DNA from 3 places in the Streptomyces sp. NBC_01190 genome. Region 1 is predicted to be linked to each of the others. Evidence: riboswitches for the same ligand, from Rfam matches in the RefSeq annotation. Region 1 holds a riboswitch; each other region holds the start of a gene.
What was found. A riboswitch is a leader RNA that binds a small molecule or an ion and turns the genes downstream of it on or off. The one in region 1 is predicted to bind thiamine pyrophosphate.
Positions count from the first base shown of each region.

Region 2: another riboswitch for thiamine pyrophosphate. It lies ahead of OG519_RS25995 (thiamine ABC transporter substrate binding subunit); the one in region 1 lies ahead of thiO (glycine oxidase ThiO).
Region 3: another riboswitch for thiamine pyrophosphate. It lies ahead of thiC (phosphomethylpyrimidine synthase ThiC); the one in region 1 lies ahead of thiO (glycine oxidase ThiO).

Region 1 covers NZ_CP108580.1:1,868,418-1,873,705, forward strand. The annotation lists gene thiE (thiamine phosphate synthase) at 65-727, opposite strand; gene OG519_RS07960 (Rv2175c family DNA-binding protein) at 781-1,155, opposite strand; gene OG519_RS07965 (NAD(P)/FAD-dependent oxidoreductase) at 1,213-2,418, opposite strand; TPP riboswitch at 2,548-2,660, shown strand; gene thiO (glycine oxidase ThiO) at 2,656-3,843, shown strand; gene thiS (sulfur carrier protein ThiS) at 3,840-4,046, shown strand; gene OG519_RS07980 (thiazole synthase) at 4,050-4,889, shown strand; gene pknB (Stk1 family PASTA domain-containing Ser/Thr kinase) at 5,018-5,288, shown strand, end outside.
Region 2 covers NZ_CP108580.1:6,152,412-6,157,699, forward strand. The annotation lists gene pyrH (UMP kinase) at 1-351, shown strand, start outside; gene frr (ribosome recycling factor) at 524-1,081, shown strand; gene OG519_RS25985 (phosphatidate cytidylyltransferase) at 1,191-2,204, shown strand; gene rlmN (23S rRNA (adenine(2503)-C(2))-methyltransferase RlmN) at 2,281-3,447, shown strand; TPP riboswitch at 3,542-3,653, shown strand; gene OG519_RS25995 (thiamine ABC transporter substrate binding subunit) at 3,645-4,757, shown strand; gene OG519_RS26000 (ABC transporter permease) at 4,970-5,288, shown strand, end outside.
Region 3 covers NZ_CP108580.1:3,995,357-4,000,644, forward strand. The annotation lists gene OG519_RS16625 (metallophosphoesterase) at 1-208, shown strand, start outside; gene OG519_RS16630 (hypothetical protein) at 384-1,250, shown strand; gene OG519_RS16635 (hypothetical protein) at 1,393-1,752, shown strand; gene thiC (phosphomethylpyrimidine synthase ThiC) at 1,822-3,657, opposite strand; TPP riboswitch at 3,650-3,794, opposite strand; gene OG519_RS16645 (YibE/F family protein) at 3,844-5,288, shown strand, end outside.

The sequences.
Region 1 (5,288 bases):
CGCGGCGGCCGGTCCTGGGCGGCCGCCCCCGCCGCCCGTCCGGTTCACCACTGGCCCGTCCGGTTCACGGCTGGTGCGAGCGGACGGCCTTCGCCAGCTCGGCGGCGGCGGCGCCGGGGTCGGCCGCCTCGGTGATCGCCCGGACCACCACGATCCGCCGGGCGCCCGCGTCCAGCACCTGCCGTACGTTGCCCAGGTCGATCCCGCCGATGGCGAACCAGGGCCGGTCGGTGCCGATCCCGGCGGCGTAGCGCACCAGGTCGAGGCCGGGGGCCGTACGGCCCGGCTTGGTGGGGGTGGGCCAGACCGGGCCGGCGCAGAAGTAGTCCGTATTGGGCGCGGCGGCCGCGGCGCGGACCTCCGCCTCGGCGTGGCAGGAGCGGCCGATCAGCACCTCGTCGCCGAGCAGGGCGCGGGCGGCGGGCACCGGCAGGTCGCCCTGCCCCAGGTGGAGCACGTCGGCGCCCGCGGCGTGCGCCACGTCGGCCCGGTCGTTGACGGCGAGCAGTTTGCCGTGCCGCCGGCACGCCTCGGCCAGCACGGCCAGCGCGGCGAGTTCCTCCCGGGCCTCGATGCCCTTGTGGCGGAGCTGGATGATGTCCACCCCGCCGCCGAGCGCGGCGTCCGCGAAGGCGGCGAGGTCACCGCGCTCCACGCGGGCGTCGGTGCACAGGTAGAGCCGGGCGTCGGCGAGCCGCCGGCGCTCGGTGGTGGTCTGCCGGGTCATGGCTCCCCCAGGGTGCCCCGGCCGCCGGCGGCGGCCGGGGCGCGGATCGCGGCCTACACGGCGAGCGCCTGGGCGCGGCGCTTCACCTCGGTCCCGCGATTCTCCCGCAACGCCTGGACGGGGGTGCCGGGCAGGGTCGGGTCGGGCGTGAAGAGCCACTCCAGGGCCTCATCGTCCGTGAACCCGTCGTCCTTGAGGACGGTCAGGGTGCCGGACAGCCCCTTGATGATCTTCCCCTCACCGAGGAAGTCGCCCGGCACCATCAGCACCTTGTTCTCACCGCGGCGGACCGCCAGGAGTTGCCCTTCCTTGATCAGCGGCCGGATCCGGGTCACTTCGAGGCCGAGACGCTCGGCCACCTCCGGCAGGGTGAGCCAGGAGGGGACAAGAGCGTCAATGTGTGCGTCAACCGACGAGAAAACAGTCACGAGCCAAGCGTGCCACCTGTCACCGACAACCGCCGCGTCACGACGCCGACCGGGGCATCAGCCGGCGGTCTCCTTGAGCGGCAGAGCCGGGTCCGCCGCGCGGGCCGGGTCGAGGGCGGCGGACCTGGCGATCAGCTTGCGGGCCTGCGCCATGTCCCGCGGTCTGCCCACCGCCAGCAGCGCCACCAGGACGCCGTCCCGCAGCCACAGCACCGACCAGGCCGGGTCCGCCGGGTCGCCGCGGTTCAGCATCGTGTCGCCCGCCGTGTGGTGGCCCGCGTACTGCACGAAGCGGCCGAACTGCTCGGACCAGAAGTACGGCACCGGATCGTACGGCTCGTCGCCGCCCAGCAGGTTGGCCGCGGCGGTCCGCGGCCCCTGCACCGCGTTGTCCCAGTGGTGGATCATCAGCCGCCGGCCGTAGCGGGCCGACGGGAAGGAGGCGCAGTCGCCCACCGCGAAGACGTCGGGGGCGCTGGTACGCAGCCGGTCGTCGGCGAGCACCGCGCCCGCCGGGTCGAGGCGGACCCCGGAGCCGGCCAGCCACGCGCCGGCCGGGCGGGCGCCGATCCCCACCACCACGGCCCCGGCCGGAAGCCGGCTGCCGTCCGCGAGCAGCACCGCGCCGGGTTCCACGGCGGCGACCGCGGTGCCGGTCCGCAGCCGCACCCCGGCCTCGGCGTACCACCCGCGCATGGGGGCGGTGACGGACGCGGGCAGCACCCCCGCCAGCGGCCGGTCGGCCGCCTCGACCACGGTCACCTCGCAGCCGGCCTGGCGGGCCGCGGTGGCGAACTCGGCGCCGATCCAGCCGGCCCCGACCACGACGACGGGCACCGCCGCGGCCAGCACCGGGCGCAGCGCCGAGGCGTCGTCCAGGGTGCGCAGCGGATAGACCCCCGGCACGCCCGCGGTGCCGGGCAGCGCCACGGCGTGCGCGCCGGTCGCCAGGACCAGCCGGTCGTAGGGCACCGGGCCCCCGTCGGTGACCAGTTCCTTCGCCTCGGTCCGCAGTGACCCGGCCCGCACGCCGAGCCGCAGTTCGACCCCCAGCGCGTCGAAGTCCACATCGAAGCGGATGTCCACCGGTTCGGTGCCTTCGGTGCCGAGCAGCACCGCCTTCGACAGCGGCGGCCGGTCGTAGGGCGGGTGCGGCTCGTCGCCGAGGAGGGTGATCGCACCGCGCCACCCCTGCCGCCGCAACTCCACCGCGGTCTGCACCCCGGCCATCCCGGCCCCCACGATCACCACGTCGTCGCTCACCCGCCCACCGTATTCCTCCGCGGTCCTCCGGGGACGGCCGATCCGTGGCCGATCGGAGTTTCCGGCCGTGCGCCGCCGGGCCCGGCCGCCGGGCCCGCCGGGGGCCGCGGGGGCGAGGCGATAAGGTGCCGGGAGAAGCGCGGGAGCCCGGGCGTACCGGGCTGAGAGGGCGACTGGGCGGTCGCCGACCGTAAGAACCTGATCCGGGTCATGCCGGCGAAGGGAGACGCACTCACGATGTCCACCCCTGTGCACGGGGCCCGACGCACCCGAGGACACGACGTCCTGGTGATCGGCGGCGGGCTGATCGGCCTGGTCACCGCCTGGCGGGCGGCCCAGCGCGGTCTGTCGGCCGCGGTCGCAGACCCCGACCCCGGCGGCGGCGCCACCCACGTCGCGGCCGGCATGCTCGCGGCCGTCACCGAACTCCAGTACGGCGAGCAGGCGTTGCTCGACCTCAACCTCGCCTCGGCGGCCCGCTACCCGGACTTCGTCGCCGAGCTCACCGAACTGACCGGCCTCGACACCGGTTTCCGCCCCTGCGGCACCCTCGCGGTCGCCCTGGACGCCGACGACCGCGCCCAGCTCCGCGATCTGCACGCCTTCCAGCTCACCCTCGGCCTGTCGGCGCACTGGCTCAGCGGCCGGGAGTGCCGCCGGCTGGAACCGCTGCTCGCGCCGGGTGTCCGCGGCGGCCTGCGGGTGGACGGCGACCACCAGGTCGATCCCCGCCGGCTCGCCGCCGCGCTGCTGCGGGCCGCCGAACTCGCCGGGGTGGCCTTCCACCGCTCGCCGGTGGTGCGGGTCATCCGATCCGGTGACGGCGGTGGCACGGTCACCGGCGCCCTGCTGGCGGACGGCGGGGTGATCGGCGCCGACCGCACGGTGCTGGCCGCGGGCAGCGAGAGCGGCCGGTTCCCTGGCCTGCCCGACGAGGTGCTGCCGCCGGTCCGCCCGGTCAAGGGCCAGATCCTGCGGCTGCGCGTACCGGCCGGCCACGGGCCCTTCCTGTCCCGTACGGTCCGGGCGGTGGTACGGGGCAGCCACGTCTATCTGGTGCCGCGCGAGAACGGCGAGCTGGTGCTCGGCGCGACCAGCGAGGAGTTCGGCTGGGACACCACGGTCACCGCCGGCGGCGTCTACGAACTGCTGCGGGACGCCCATGAGCTGGTGCCCGGCATCACCGAACTGCCGCTCACCGAGATGATCGCCGGGCTTCGTCCCGGCTCCCCCGACAACGCCCCGCTGCTCGGCCCCACCGCGCTCGACGGGCTGTTGCTCGCCACCGGGCACCACCGCAACGGTGTGCTGCTCACCCCGGTCACCGGCGACGCGCTCGCCGATCTGCTGACCTCCGGCGAACTCCCGGACTACGCTGCGCCCTTCACCGCGGCCCGGTTCGTACGGCAGGAGCAGTCGGTATGACGATCACCGTGCTGCTCAACGGCGAACGCAGGGAGCTGACCGCGCCGTGCACCCTGGCCGCGCTGGTCGCGACGCTGACGACCGCCCACAAGGGGGTGGCCGCCGCGCTCAACGAGGCGGTGGTGCCGCGCACCGGGTGGCCGGCCGCCGTGCTCGCCGACGGCGACCGGGTCGAGATCCTCACCGCCGCGCAGGGGGGCTGAGCGATGACCGCGACCAGCGAGATCACCGGGCCGGCCGGGACCGCGGCGGGCGGCGACGACCCGCTGTGGATCGGCGACGCAGTCTTCGCCGCCCGGCTGATCATGGGCACCGGCGGGGCGCCCAGCCTGGAGGTGCTGGAAGAGGCGCTGCTGGCCTCGGGCACCGAGCTGACCACGGTGGCGATGCGCCGGCTCGACCCGGCCACCAAGGGGTCCGTGCTGTCGGTGCTGGCCCGGCACGGCATCCGGGTGCTGCCGAACACCGCCGGCTGCTTCACCGCGGGCGAGGCGGTGCTGACCGCCCGGCTGGCCCGGGAGGCGCTGGGCACCGACTGGGTGAAGCTGGAAGTCATCGCGGACGAGCGCACCCTGCTGCCCGATCCGGTGGAACTGCTCGACGCCGCCGAGACCTTGGTCGACGACGGCTTCACGGTGCTGCCGTACACCAGCGACGACCCGGTGCTGGCACGGAAGCTGGAGGATGTCGGGTGCGCCGCGATCATGCCGCTCGGCTCGCCCATCGGCTCCGGCCTCGGGATCCGCAATCCGCACAACTTCCAGCTCATCACCGAGCGGGCGGGCGTGCCGGTCATCCTCGACGCGGGCGCCGGCACCGCCTCCGACGCCGCCCAGGCGATGGAGCTCGGCTGCGCCGCCGTCATGCTCGCCTCCGCCGTCACCCGCGCCCGGCACCCGGTGCTGATGGCGCGCGCCATGCGCCACGCGGTCGCGGCCGGCCGGCTCGCCCACCGGGCCGGCCGGATCCCGCCGCGCCACCACGCCCTCGCCTCCTCCCCCGCCGCGGGGACGGCCGCGCTCGACCCGGAACGCCCGGCGTTCTGACCCGCCGCCCGTGCCCGCGCCGCCCGGCGGCGGGCACGTCACGGATTGGTTCCGGAACGCCACGAGGAGGACACAGTGCGGGGACGGACCAGGGGACCACGGCGGCCGGGCTCGTAGAATCGGGCGTCGTGGACACCAGCGTGCATGACCCTCTTGTCGGACAGGTTCTCGACGGGCGCTACCGGGTCGAGAGCCGCATCGCGGTCGGCGGGATGGCCACGGTCTACCGGGCCGTGGACACCCGCCTCGACCGGGTGCTCGCGCTGAAGGTCATGCACCCCGGGCTCGCCGCCGACACCGGCTTCGTGGAGCGCTTCATCCGCGAGGCGAAGGCGGTCGCCAGGCTGGCGCATCCGAACGTGGTGGGGGTCTTCGACCAGGGCACGGACGGCACCTACG
Region 2 (5,288 bases), 4.3 Mb from region 1:
GTGATCTTCGGCGCCGGTATGGGCATGCCCTACTTCTCCACCGACACCACCGCCGCCCAGCGGGCCCTGGAGATCGAGGCCGCGGCCATGCTCATGGGCAAGAACGGCGTGGACGGTGTCTACGACTCCGACCCCAAGCTCAACCCCGACGCGGTCAAGTTCGACGCGCTGGAGTACGGCGAGGTCATCTCCCGCGACCTGCGGGTCGCCGACCTCACCGCCATCACCCTCTGCCAGGACAACAAGCTGCCGATCCTGTTCTTCGAGCTGCTCGCCGAGGGCAACATCGCGCGGGCCGTCAAGGGTGAGAAGATCGGCACGCTGGTCAATGACCAAGGCACTCGGGCGTGATGGCGGCCCGGAGCTCTGATACGTGACATGACACCGGACCCGACACCGGACCTGCCGACGGCTTGCCCGGACCGGGGATGGACAACACGCTGCCGGTCGGACACCGTGCAGGGAAGACGCGCGCAGGGACCCCGACTCGATGGCTCTGCCTTCTGAGAACCAGGAGCACATGGTGATTGAAGAGACCCTCCTCGAAGCCGAGGAGAAGATGGAGAAGGCCGTCATCGTCGCCAAGGACGACTTCGCGGCGATCCGGACGGGCCGTGCGCACCCGGCGATGTTCAACAAGATCGTGGCCGAGTACTACGGCGCCATCACCCCGATCAACCAGCTCGCCTCCTTCTCGGTGCCCGAGCCGCGGATGGCGGTGATCACCCCCTTCGACAGCAGCAGCCTGCGCAATATCGAGGAGGCGATCCGCAAGTCCGACCTCGGCGTCAACCCGAGCAATGACGGCCGCATCATCCGGGTGGTTTTCCCGCAGCTCACCGAGGAGCGCCGCCGGGAATACATCAAGGTCGCCAAGACCAAGGGCGAGGACGCCAAGATCTCCATCCGCAGCATCCGCCGCAAGGCCAAGGAGACCCTCGACAAGCTCGTCAAGGACGGCGAGTCCGGCGAGGACGAGGTGCGCCGCGCGGAGAAGGAACTGGACGACACCACCGCGAAGTACGTGGCGCAGGTGGACGAGCTGCTCAAGCACAAGGAAGCGGAGCTGCTCGAGGTCTGACCGATCCGACCCCTCCGGGCCATGGCACAGGGCCTGCCAGCGACCCCCAGTGACACCCACCGTCCCCCAGCGACCACCACCGACAACTGCCGGTAGCCACCGATAGGCGATGGATATCGGCAACGACGACGACGCGAGGCGAAGCTCCGTGAACGACTCTTCCTGGGGCGCTTCGCCACGCGCCGGCCAGGCGGTGGGCACTCCGTATCCGGCGGGTTCCCCGGCGGGGACCGGCGTCAGGAGGAAGACTCCTTCCATGCCGTCACCCCCGCCGCCCTCGGAGCAGCCGCAGCCCGCCCCCGCCAAGAAGTCAGCGGGCCGCAACCTGCGGGCGGCGATAGGGGTCGGTGTCGGACTCGGCGTGGTCATCATCGCCTCGCTCTTCATCGTCAAGGCGATCTTCGTCGGCGTGGTGGTGGTCGCCGTCGTGATCGGCGTGTGGGAGCTGACCTCCCGGCTCGCCGAACGCAAGGACATCCACGCGCCGCTGATCCCGATCGCGGCCGGCGGGGTGGCGATGGTGATCGCCGGTTACGTCAGCGGCGCGGACGGCGCCTGGGTCGCCACGGCGCTCACCGCGCTCGCCGTCCTGGTCTGGCGGATGGCGCGGCCGCCCGAGGACTATCTGCGGGACGTCACCGCGGGCGTCTTCACCGTCTTCTACGTCCCCTTCCTCGCCACCTTCGTGGTGATGATGCTGGCCGCGGACGACGGCCCCCGGCGGGTTCTCGCCTTCCTCATCCTCACCGTGGTCTCGGACACCGGTGCGTACGCGGTCGGCTGGCGCTTCGGCAGCCACAAACTCGCGCCCCGCATCAGCCCCGGCAAGACCCGCGAGGGCCTGATCGGCGCGATCGCCTTCGCCATGATCGCCGGCGCCCTGCTCCTGCGGTTCCTCGTCGACGACGGCCACTGGTGGCAGGGCGTCATCCTCGGCCTCGCCGCCGCCATCAGCGCCACCCTCGGCGACCTCGGCGAATCCATGATCAAGCGCGACCTCGGCATCAAGGACATGGGCACCCTGCTGCCCGGCCACGGCGGCATCATGGACCGCCTGGACTCCATGCTGCCGACGGCCCCCGTGGTCTGGCTCCTCCTGGTCATCTTCGTCGGCCAGGGCTGACCGCCCGCCCGTCCGGGGAAGGCGCCGAAGCCGCCGACCGGGACACCGCCGCGGGTCTGCGACACTGGGAGGCATCATGCCTGTGCCCGGAGAACTCACCTTTGCCGTGCCGCGCGGAGCCAAGAAGCCGCCGCGGCACCTTGCCGACCTTTCGCCCGCGGAGCGGAAGGAGGCGGTGGCCGCGCTCGGGGAGAAGCCGTTCCGGGCGAAGCAGCTTTCGCAGCACTACTTCGCGCGATATGCCGACGACCCGGCCGCGTGGACGGACATACCGGCCGCGTCGCGGGGGAAGCTGGCCGAGGACCTGCTGCCGGAGCTGATGACCGTGGTCCGGCACGCCTCGTGCGACGACGGGGACACCCGTAAGACACTGTGGCGGCTCTTCGACGGGACGCTGGTCGAGTCGGTGCTGATGCGGTATCCGGACCGGGTCACCATGTGCATCTCCTCCCAGGCCGGCTGCGGGATGAACTGCCCCTTCTGCGCCACCGGACAGGCCGGCCTCGACCGCAACCTGTCGACCGCCGAGATCGTGCACCAGATCGTGGCCGGCATGCGCACGCTGCGGGACGGCGAGATGGAGATGCCGTCCGGCGGCCTGCAACCGGGCGGCCAGGCCGGAAATGGCGGCCAGGCCGACAAGTGCGGACCCACCCGGCTGTCGAACATCGTCTTCATGGGCATGGGCGAACCGCTCGCCAACTACAAGCGGGTGGTCGGCGCCATCCGCCGCCTCACCGATCCGGAGCCCGACGGCCTGGGCCTGTCGCAGCGCGGCATCACCGTCTCCACGGTCGGCCTGGTCCCGGCGATGTACCGGTTCGCCGACGAGGGCTTCAAGTGCCGCCTCGCGGTCTCGCTGCACGCCCCCGACGACGAGCTGCGCGACACCCTCGTCCCGGTCAACACCCGCTGGAAGGTCCGCGAGGTGCTCGACGCGGCCTGGCACTACGCCGAGGTCTCCGGCCGCCGGATCTCGATCGAGTACGCGCTGATCCGCGACATCAACGACCAGGCCTGGCGGGCCGACCGGCTGGGCAGGCTGCTCAAGAACCACCGGGTGCACGTCAATCTGATCCCGCTCAACCCGACGCCCGGCTCCAAGTGGACGGCCTCCCGTCCCGAGGATGAGCGGGCGTTCGTCGCCGCCCTGGAGGCGCACGGTGTGCCGGTGACCGTACGGGACACCCGGGGCCAGGAGATCGACGGCGCCTGCGGCCAGCTCGCCGCGAGCGAGCGCTGACCCGCCGGATCCGCCGCCATCCGCCGCCGCGGCCCGACACCACCCGCTGACCTGCGGGTTCCACCCGGCTGATAGCGTGCGGTCGGACAAATGAACATTCCGACAGGGGAGCGCCTGAGACGGCGCTGAGAGTGCGGCCCCCGAAGCCGCAGACCCTCCAACCTGATCCGGGTCATACCGGCGTAGGGAGTCAGCAGATGAAGACCGTTCGTCGGCGTGCCATCGGCGCGCTCGTCCTCGCCACCGCGGGTGCCACCGTCCTCGCCGCCTGCGGCGGCGGCTCCGGGTCCGGCTCGGGCGCCGGCGACTCCGCGGCCGGCGAGGGCAAGAAGTCCACCACCGTCACCCTGGTCAGCCACGACTCCTTCGCCGCCTCCAAGCAGGTGCTCGCGGAGTTCACCAAGGAGACGGGCTACACCGTCAAGGTGCTGCGCGGCGGCGACGCGGGCGCCGCCGTCAACCAGGCGATCCTCACCAAGGACCACCCGCGCGGCGACGTCTTCTTCGGGGTTGACAACACCCTGCTCTCCCGCGCCCTGGACAACGGCCTCTTCGACCCGTACACCGCCAAGGATCTCGACCAGGTGGCCTCCGACGTCCAACTGGACGCGACCCGGCACCGGGTGACCCCGATCGACTCCGGCGACGTCTGCGTCAACTACGACCGGGCCTACTTCACCGGGCACAAGCTCGCCCCGCCGCAGACCTTCGCCGACCTGGTGAAGCCCGCGTACAAGAACCTGCTGGTCACCGAGAACGTCAGCACCTCGTCCCCGGGCCTGGCGTTCCTGCTCGGCAGCGTGGCCACCTACGGCGACGGGGGCTGGCCGGCGTACTGGAAGCAGCTCAAGAAGAACGGCGTGCAGGTCGTCGACAGTTGGGAGCAGGCGTACAACGAGAGCTTCTCCGGCTCGGGGGCCGGCAAGAAGGCCAAGGGCGACCGGCCGCTGGTCGTCTCCTACGCCTCCAGCCCGCCCGCCGAGGTGGTCGGCGTCAGCCCGGAGCCCGCGCAGTCCCCGGTCGGGGTGTCCACCGGTACCTGCTTCCGGCAGATCGAGTTCGCCGGACTGCTGCACGGCGCCAAGAACACCGCGGGCGGCAAGGCGCTGATCGACTTCATGATCGGCAAGACGTTCCAGCAGGACATGCCGCTCGAGATGTACGTGGACCCGGTGCGCGAGGGCGCCGCCGAGCCCGAGGTGTTCACCAAGTACGGCGCGAAGATCGACCACCCCACGACCCTGGCGCCCGACACGATCGCGGCCAAGCGGGACGACTGGGTGAAGGCATGGACCTCGATCGTCCTCTGACCGGGGGGGCCGACGGGGCGGCCGGCGCGGCGGCCCCGGACACGGTCACGGACCCGGTCGGCGGCCCGGCGGCGGACCTGGCGACCCCGGGGACCCCGGGGACCGGAACACCCGAGCGGCCCCGCCATGACGGCCCGGACCGCCCGGACGGCGCCCACCCCGCCCGCCGCCCGCACCGCCCCCGCCGCGCCACCCTGATCCGGCTCGGCCTGATGACCCCGCCGTTCGCCTTCTTCGCCGTCTTCTTCGCCTACCCGGTCGCCTCGATCGTCGGCCGCGGCCTGCACCAGGGCGGCCACTGGCGGCTGAGCCCGGTCAAGGACGTGCTCGGTGACGCGGCGATCCGGCACGTGCTGTGGTTCACCTGCTGGCAGGCCGCCGCCTCCACCGCGCTGACCCTGGCCCTCGCGCTGCCCGGCGCCTACGTCTTCGCGCGGCTGGACTTCCCGGGCCGGAAGCTGCTGCGCGCGGTCGTCACCGTGCCGTTCGTGCTGCCCACCGTGGTGGCCGGCGCCGCCTTCCTCGCGCTGC
Region 3 (5,288 bases), 2.1 Mb from region 1:
CGGGGGCAGCCAGGTGGTGCACGGCCACAGCCCGATCCCGTATCTGCTCGGCCAGGTCGGCGGCGAGTACGTGGCGGCCGACGGTGCCGAGCAGAACCACACCGTACGGGGGCCGATGATCTACGCGGACAATCTGGCCGTCGCGATGGACGGCGGCGTGACCATGGACGGACGGCTGCTCGTGGCCCAACTCCCCCTGGTGGGCTAGGAACGGCAACCTGCGCCGCGCCACATTTCCTGGTTCCACCCTGCCACGGCCCCCCGCACCGCCCTACCATCGGCTGTATCCGTAGGCCCACCGCTCTCCGGCCATCCGGTCAGCCGAGCCGGTTCCACGTGGAACACCGGCCGCGCGCGGAGAGTCGGAGCATCGGGGGACGCACATGACCAGCGCTCCACACCTACTCAACGAGGACCGCCCGGATTTCGAGCACGCCCTCGACGACGCCTTGCGTACCGTCCTGGACGACGCCATGGACGGCGGTTCCGGGCCGGCTCCCGGCGCGGCCGCGCGGGCCGACCCGCCGCTGAACGCCGAGCAGTTGCGTACCCTGGCGCTGGCCTCCGTCGACGCGATCAACCAGGCCGCGGCGAAGGAGTACGAGGCGTACTGCGCGATCCGTATCGAGTCGCGGGAGGCCGCTCAGGACGCGGCGCGCAACCGGGCCAACCGGCACTTCGGCTACGCGGCCATGGGTGTCGCGGACCGGGCGGGATCAGGCGCGGGGCTCGCGCCCGTGCTGGCGGTCCTCACCCCGCTGCTCGCCGGCGCGGCGGCGGTCATCTTCCTGATCATCGGTTACGCCCTGGCGGCCGTCTCCCCCGAGCCCGCCATCGCCGGGCCGCTGCGTACCGCGGGCTGGTTCTTCGCCGTGATCACCGCGGCGGCGGTCGTGCTCGGGGTGGTAGGACTGCTGCTCACCGCGGTGCGCGACGGGTCGGGCGCGATCCACGACGCACCCGACTCCTTGCCGCCCGAGGTCGGCCGGGCGCGGCTGCACTGGCGCGAGACCCTGCTCAGCTCGGGGATGCTGCCGTTCCTGGACGAGGTCCTGGACGAGGCTCTCACCCGGCGGGCGGCCCCCGGTCCGGACGTCCCGGTGCCGCCGGCCGCCTCGCGGATACCCCGCCTCGGTTACTCCCGGCCGACCTTCTCCTCGCCCCACGACCCCCGGCCGACCGCGCCGCGCTTCAGCTCGCCCGACTACAGCAGCCCCGACTGGGGCGGCCCGGAGCACGCGCCGGAGTAGCCCGGACGGCCCCGCCCGGTCGCCCGGGGCGCCGCGCCTTGTTTGACTGCTTCCGCAGGGTCAGACATGGTCGGAGCGTGCCGGGACCGAGCAGGGAAGCGGGCCCGGGCGCGCTCGGAACGCGGCCAGAACGGGAGAGCCGATGCGCGTCCGACGTCCGCTGATAGCGCTGTGCACCACCGTCCCGCTCGTCCTCGCCGCCGCGGGCTGCTCCGACTTCTCGGGCGGCCTGATCATGGGCACCGACAGCCGCGGCCGCACCCAGACCTTCTCCGCCCCGGTACAGAACAGGTGCTACCGCTTCGCCGCGGGCGGCATCACCGCGGTCACCAACAGCACCGGCGCCGACATCATCCTGCACAAGAACGCCGACTGCACCGACCCCGGCAAGCAGCGCGGTGCCTATGTCGGCGCCACCCTCAGGGCCACCGCGGGCCCCACCCAGACGCCTTGGCGCAGCTTCGCCACCACGGGATGGCCGCCGCCGGTGCCGGTCAACTGAGTGCGCGGGGCCGCAGCGGACAGCCCGGGAAGGGCGCCCGGCGCGGCCCCGCCCCGCACCGACCGGGCGTCAGTCGGCCAGCGGCTCGGCCAGCGGCAGATAGACGCGGTTGCCCGCGGCGGCGAACTCCTTGGACTTCGCCGCCATACCGGCCGCGATGTCGGTCGCGGTGGCCTCCCGGTCCGGTGAGCCGCCGGCGGCGACGGCGCCGACCGCGCCGCCGTCGACGGTGATGCCGTCGCCCGCGTGGTCGCGGCGGATGTCGTGCGAGATCTTCATACTGCAGAACTTGGGGCCGCACATGGAGCAGAAGTGGGCGGTCTTGGCGGGTTCCGCCGGGAGCGTCTCGTCGTGGAAGGCGCGCGCGGTGTCCGGGTCGAGCGCCAGGTTGAACTGGTCCTCCCAGCGGAATTCGAAGCGTGCGTCGGAGAGCGCGTCGTCCCAGGACTGCGCGCCCGGGTGGCCCTTGGCGAGGTCGGCGGCGTGGGCGGCGATCTTGTAGGTGATCACCCCGGTCTTGACGTCGTCGCGGTCGGGCAGGCCCAGGTGCTCCTTGGGCGTGACGTAGCAGAGCATCGCGGTGCCCCACCAGGCGATCATCGCGGCCCCGATGCCCGAGGTGATGTGGTCGTAGGCGGGTGCGATGTCGGTGGTGAGGGGGCCGAGGGTGTAGAACGGCGCCTCCTCGCAGATCTCCTGCTGGAGGTCGATGTTCTCCTTGATCTTGTGCATGGGCACGTGGCCCGGGCCCTCGATCATGGTCTGCACCTGGTGCCGTTTGGCGATGGTGTTCAGCTCGCCCAGGGTGCGCAGCTCGGCGAACTGCGCCTCGTCGTTGGCGTCCGCGATGGATCCCGGCCGCAGGCCGTCGCCGAGGGAGTAGGTGACGTCGTAGGCGGCGAGGATGTCGCAGAGTTCCTCGAAGTTCTCGTAGAGGAAGTTCTCCTTGTGGTGGGCCAGGCACCACGCCGCCATGATCGAGCCGCCGCGCGAGACGATGCCGGTCTTGCGGCGCGCGGTCAGCGGTACGTAGCGCAGCAGCACACCGGCGTGCACGGTCATGTAGTCGACGCCCTGCTCGGCCTGCTCGATGACCGTGTCCTTGTAGACCTCCCAGCTCAGCTCCTCGGCGCGGCCGTCCACCTTCTCCAGCGCCTGGTAGAGGGGGACGGTGCCGATGGGCACGGGGGAGTTGCGCAGCACCCACTCCCGGGTGGTGTGGATGTTCCGCCCGGTGGAGAGGTCCATGACGGTGTCGGCTCCCCAGCGGGTGGCCCAGGTCATCTTCTCCACCTCCTCCTCGATGGAGGAGGTCACCGCCGAGTTGCCGATGTTGGCGTTGACCTTCACCAGGAACCGCTTGCCGATGATCATCGGCTCGATCTCCGGGTGGTTGACGTTCGCCGGCAGCACGGCGCGGCCCGCCGCGATCTCCTCGCGGACGACCTCCGCCGGGACGCCCTCCCGCAGGGCCACGTACGCCATCTCCGGGGTGATCTCGCCCTGCCGGGCGTAGCGGAGCTGGGTCACCGGCTCGCCGGAGCGGCCGCGGCGGGGGAGCCGCGGGCGGCCGGGGAAGACCGCGTCGAGGTTGCGCAGACCGCTGTGCCGGGCGCTCGGTTTGACGCCGTCGTCCTCCGGGCGGACCGGCCGGCCGGGATATTCCTCGGTGTCGCCGCGGGCGGCGATCCACCGGTCCCGGACCGGGGCGAGCCCCCGCCGGACATCGGTCCGCACCGACGGGTCGGTGTACGGGCCCGACGTGTCGTACAGCGTCACGTCGCTCCCGTTGGTGAGATGCACCTGCCGGACCGGGACCAGAAGGTCCGGCCGTGATCCGGTCGGATCCGTGAGATACGACTTGTGCCAGCCGATTTCACGCGTGCGGGCATCCTGCATGGTCAAAGGACCCACTCCCTACGCCGGCATTACCCGGTAACAGGTTCGGCGGTCGGCGCAGCAGTCGCGTCGCGGCCGTGTCAGCCGCTCCGACGGGTCAGCGCCCTCTCAGCCCGGTGCTCCGAGCTCCCGCGTTGCAAAGGTGACCCCACCGTAACGGTTGGCTGCCGACACGCACCAGGGTGGTTTGCGATGATCGGGGCTGTGGACTCCCGCCAGGCGCAGCCGGACGGCCACGGCGCGGGGCCCGACCCGGACCGTGGCCGGCGCTCCGTGCCGGAAACGGGACAGGTGCCCGGTCAGGGTGACGGTCATGGCCATGGGCGTGGCCACGGCCACGCGCATGGCCATGGACATGGACACGGTCCGGTGCCGCCGGCCTCGCGCCATCTCCGCAAGGTCATCGCCGCGATCCTGGTGCCGTTCGCCGCTGCGGTGCTCGCCGGGCTGATCCTGCTGTGGCCGGGCGGCGCGCCGGGCCACGCCCGTACCGGCGTCGGTTTCGACCAGCAGACGCGCGGCGGCACGGTGGCCCGGCTCGTGAACGTCTCGTGCAAGGCGGCCGGGGCGGCGCCGTCGGGTCCCGGCTCCTTCGGCGGAGGATCGGACGGCTCGTCGGGTGATGCGTCGAGTGGTCCGTCAAGGGCCGGCGCGGCGAGCGGTGCCAAGGATGACGCCTGCCAGAAGGCGACCATCGAGGTCACGGCGGGGCCCGACAAAGGGACCACCTTCACCGAGGTCGTCCAGCCCGACCAGACACGCCGCTACACCAAGGGTGAGGGCGTGGTCCTCGCGTACGCCCCCTACGCCCCGCCAGGACTGCGCTACTCGGTCACCGACGTGGACCGGGGCCTGCCGATCGCGCTGCTCGCCGGGATCTTCGCCCTCGCGGTCGTCCTCGTCGGCCGCCTGCGCGGCCTGACCGCCCTGATCGCGCTGGTCATCTCCTTCGCGGTCCTGACGCTCTTCGTCCTCCCGGCGATCCTGCACGGCGACAACCCGCTGCTGGTCGCGGTCGTGGGCGGCAGCGCGATGATGCTGATCGCGCTCTACCTCTGCCACGGACTCAATGCCCGCACCTCGGTGGCGGTCCTCGGCACGCTCTGCTCGCTGTTCCTGATCGGTGTGCTGGGCTCGGTCTTCATCTCGTGGGCCCGTCTGACAGGCAACACCTCGGACGAGACCGGTGTGATCCACAGCCTCTACCCGGGCATCCAGATCAAGGGCGTACTGCTCGCCGGGGTGATCATCGGTTCGCTCGGGGTGCTGGACGATGTCACGGTCACCCAGACCGCCGCCGTGTGGGAACTGCGGGCCGCCGACCCGGGCGCCAACTGGCGCGAGCTCTACCGGGCCGGGATGCGCATCGGCCGGGACCACATCGCCTCGGTGGTGAACACCCTGGTGATGGCGTACGCCGGGGCCGCGCTTCCGCTGCTGCTGCTCTTCTCCATCGCGCGCAGCGGGGTCTTGCGGGTCGCCGACAGCGAACTCGTCGCGGAGGAGATCGTCCGTACCCTGGTCGGCAGTATCGGTCTGGTGGCGTCCGTACCGCTGACCACCGTGCTCGCGGCACTCGTGGTCAGCGCGGACCGGCACTCAGGCCGTGGCGGCAAGGACCGGCGTGACGCCGCTGG